2 regions of the Lysinibacillus sp. A4 genome follow, and region 2 is predicted to be linked to the other one. Evidence: predicted binding sites of a transcription regulator. Region 2 holds the regulator's gene; the other holds the start of a gene.
What was found. The regulator LexA, encoded in region 2, represses DNA repair genes until DNA is damaged. The targets are predictions, from matches to a motif close to CGAACATATGTTCG.
Positions count from the first base shown of each region.

Region 1: a site for LexA is predicted at 690-703, ahead of ruvA (Holliday junction branch migration protein RuvA). Genes of this name have one in related genera too.

Region 1 is NZ_JANWTB010000003.1:243,571-245,780, reverse strand. It holds gene NY607_RS06515 (phosphotransferase) at 1-634, shown strand, start outside; gene ruvA (Holliday junction branch migration protein RuvA) at 746-1,366, shown strand; gene ruvB (Holliday junction branch migration DNA helicase RuvB) at 1,385-2,210, shown strand, end outside.
Region 2 is NZ_JANWTB010000002.1:199,386-201,595, reverse strand. It holds gene NY607_RS05085 (prepilin peptidase) at 1-168, shown strand, start outside; gene NY607_RS05080 (gamma-glutamyl-gamma-aminobutyrate hydrolase family protein) at 202-924, shown strand; gene lexA (transcriptional repressor LexA) at 1,031-1,648, opposite strand; gene yneA (cell division suppressor protein YneA) at 1,815-2,129, shown strand; gene NY607_RS05065 (YneB family resolvase-like protein) at 2,126-2,210, shown strand, end outside.

The DNA of each region.
Region 1 (2,210 bases), on a different contig from region 2:
TAAAAAAGATCGTAATGAATCTCTTAGACTATTAATCGCTTTACATGACACACATAAAAAGATTGCTTGGCAGCGCGTGCCAGGCTTGCATACCTACTCACAGCTTTTAAAATGGCAAATGCGTCATATGCGTTTTAAAAGTAGAAGAAATGAGTTTCGAACATTTTTAACGAAAGAAGAAATTGATCAAATATTGCATTATAGTGATAAGTCATTACAATTGATTGCATTGGAAGATGCACCTGAAAAAGAGATTACGCTATTGCATGGGGATGTAGTTCATCATAATTTTTTATGGTGCTCCGATGGACAATTACGTTTAATTGATTTTGATTTAGCACACCTTGGTGAAGCGGATGATGAGTATATTTTATGGTTACATCGTGTGTTACCTGCTGTAGATTATGATCTTGGAAAGATTTTTGCAGAGTTACCTGAGCTGAAACGACTGGATAAAAGAAAGCTTCATCGCTTGAAATACCCGAATGAGTTATTACGAGAATGGCTGTTTGCTATAGATTTACCACTAGAGCAACAGCTAGTATTTTTAGATTATTTAGTACCATTTACAAAACGAGCCCTCACCTATTGGCCAAAACTGTGGTACGATATTGATAGATTTGTCAAGAAATGACCGTCAATTGGCGGTCATTTTTGTCTGCGAACGGAGTTTAGAGGCTACTTTTTGTCGAGCATTCGTTCGCTATATGCTATAATCGAAGACGATGATTGTGAGGGATTATAGATGTATGATTATTTAAAAGGACAAATTACTCGTATTACACCTGAATTTATTGTGCTGGAACAACAGGGGATTGGGTGGCAACTTAATACGCCTAATCCATTTGCTTTTCGAACATCTGCCCTTGAGCAACAGATATATGTTCATTTGCATGTACGAGAGGATGCGCAAGTTTTATATGGCTTCCCTAACCTAGATCAGCGTGAGTTATTCCGTAAGCTTATTTTAGTGTCAGGAATAGGACCAAAGGGCGCTTTAGCGATTTTAGCTACAGGTAATCCACAACAGGTTATTAGCGCAATTGAGCGGGAGGACGAAGCGTTTTTAGTGAAGTTCCCTGGAGTTGGTAAAAAAACAGCACGTCAAATGATCCTCGACTTGAAGGGCAAACTTGGTTCATTATTAGATACACTTGAATTACCTAGTGCAGAAGATGAATTACCTTTGTTTGGTGTACATGCCTATAAACACGAATTAGAAGAAGCCTTACTTGCCTTAATGGCTCTTGGCTATTCTGAAAAAGAGCTAGAAAAAATTAAACCACAGCTAGAGGATAACGATAAACTTGAAACGACAGATGCCTTTATGAAACAAGCATTGCAACTACTGCTAAAATTAAAATAAGGAAAGGAGGAAAGGTGCATGTCTGAACGTATGATGGCAAGTGAAGCAGGGAGCTATGATGAGCAGTTTGAGTTATCTTTACGTCCTCAAAAATTAGCACAGTATATTGGGCAACATAAAGTAAAGGAAAACTTACAAATATTCATTGAAGCGGCAAAGCTTCGCCAAGAAAGTTTAGATCATGTGTTGTTATATGGACCTCCAGGACTTGGTAAAACGACCTTAGCGGCTGTTATCGCAAATGAGATGAATGTTAACGTACGCATGACAAGTGGCCCTGCGATTGAGCGTCCAGGAGATTTGGCAGCTATTTTAAGTTCACTAGAGCCTGGGGACGTTTTATTTATTGATGAAATTCATCGACTGCCCCGTGCTATTGAAGAAGTATTATATCCAGCAATGGAAGACTTCTGCTTAGATATTGTGGTAGGAAAAGGTCCTGAAGCACGTTCTGTACGACTTGATTTACCTCCCTTTACCCTTGTAGGTGCAACAACAAGAGCGGGTGCTTTATCAGCTCCTCTAAGAGATCGCTTTGGTGTGTTGCTGCGCCTAGAATATTATGATGACCGATCGCTTGCAGAAATTGTTGTGAGAAGTGCACATTTATTTGAGGTAGAAATAGAGCAAGTAGCAGCAATGGAAATGGCGAGACGCTCACGTGGAACACCTCGAATTGCCAATCGTTTATTGAAACGAGTGCGAGATTATGCACAAGTGCTTGGAGATGGTATGATAACGGAGGGTCTTGCACAGCGAGCATTAGAGCTGTTACAAGTAGATCCTAGAGGGCTTGATCATATTGACCATAAACTTGTAACCAATATGATTGAGCGATTCCGAG
Region 2 (2,210 bases):
CTATTTTTAGCTGCAGTGATTGGTATGATTGTCGGGATTACCATGTTATCGAAAAACAAACAGGGGAGAAAAACACCCATTCCGTTTGGGCCATCTATTGCATTGGCCGCAGTTATTGTTTATTTCTATGGCGATCGATTAATCAATTGGTATCTAGGCTTTTGGTAATTGTTCAATTTTCAAGAATGTGGAGGGAAGCAAGTGAAACCTATTATTGGTATTACAGCCTTTGTTGAAGATGATTTGTCCTCTCGATTAAATGCCGCTTACAGCAAAAGCATCATTGAAGCAGGTGGTATTCCACTGATTATTCCAATGGGAGTAGAAGAAGAGGCAGCACAGATATTAGCCCTTACGGACGGTTTATTATTATCTGGTGGTCATGATGTGCACCCATTTCTATTCGGGGCTGAGCCTTCATTAAAACTTGGAAAAATTCATCCAGCGCGAGATACGGTCGAGTTAGCATTAATTGAAGCCGCATTCCAACGGAAGATGCCTATTTTCGGGATCTGTCGAGGAATTCAAATATTAAATGTTGCTTTAGGCGGTACTTTATATCAGGATATTGATAGTGATCATTTTAGCACTAAATTACTTCAACATATGCAGCAATCAGGTCGAGCTGTAGCTACCCATTCTGTTCAGGTTATTGCTGACAATCTATTAGCGACTATCGTTGAACAAGAGAAGATTGCAGTGAATTCATTTCATCATCAAGCGGTGAATGTGTTAGCAGAAAAATTAAAAGTAGCAGCAAAATCCAGCGACGGTATTATCGAAGCGGTAGTTCATGAGGAGATGCCATTTTGCTTAGCTGTTCAGTGGCATCCTGAGGAACTAGCCATAGCAGGAGATGAGAGTGCTCAAAAGCTATTTTCAGCCTTTATTGAAGCGAGCTTAAAATTTAAGAAGGAAGCTTAGAAGGGGCATTATACAAAGAATCCAATCGTATATGGATTCTTTTTTGCGTAAAAAAGAGGATACATGCTCTTAGAAGGAACATAATCCTCAAAACCTGCTTTAATCGTTAATGTACACGTCTGTAAAGACCTACAACTTGTCCTAAAATAGAAACTTGATCGACAATAATAGGTTCCATAGAAGAATTTTCAGGCTGTAAACGGAAATGGTTTTTCTCTTTAAAGAAACGTTTTACAGTTGCTTCATCCTCAGCTGTCATAGCTACAACAATATCCCCATTATTAGCTGTTGCCTTTTGTTTGACAATGACTAAATCTCCATCTAAAATCCCAGCTTCAATCATTGATTCCCCCATGATTTCTAGCATGAACAATTGATCTTCACTTGTGCCATACGTATCGGGTAATGGGAAGTATTCTTCAATATTTTCAATTGCTGTAATTGGAGAACCAGCTGTAACCTTCCCGACAAGTGGGACATGGATCACCTGTTGCTTTTGAATGGATTCTTCAGGCTCTAAAATTTCAATTGCGCGTGGCTTTGTTGGATCTCGACGAATAAAGCCTTTTTGTTCTAATCGAGCTAAATGTCCATGAACAGTTGAACTGGAAGCAAGTCCAACTGCTTCACCAATTTCACGTACTGATGGTGGATATCCTTTAGCTCGTACCTCTTCCTTAATGAAAGCTAAAATGTCCTCTTGTCTTTTCGAAACTTTTTTCATGAGTGCTCACCTCTTTTTTCTAATATCATTCTTCTTATTTGATAGTATAACAGAATGCGAACATGTATGCAAACATAGGTTCGAAAAGTGTTTGACAAAAACGTTTGTTCGCTTTATTATGGGAACATACATTCCGAACAAACATTCTTAAAAAGGGGTAATGATTATGACATGGTTGAAGAAAAACACACATATCTCAATTTTAATAGGAGCTTGTTTACTATTTGCAGCATACCTTTACATTACTGATCCAGGAAAAGTTAGTTACGCAGAAATTCAAATTGAACATGGAGATAGCTTGTGGTCGTTAGCTGAGCAATATCGTGGTAAAATGAGTACTGATGATTGGATAAAGCTTGTAAAAACGGAAAATGAACTAGCAGATATTAAAATTGTAGCGGGAAAATCTCTAGTTATTCCTGTAGTGAGTGATCAAGCCAGTCCCATCAATACTATCGAAATTGCGAGAAATGAACAATGATAAATAATCAACTATCGGCTGTTGTCTATTGTCGCGTAAGTACTGAAAAAGAAACACAAAGCTCCTCATTAGAGCGCCAGC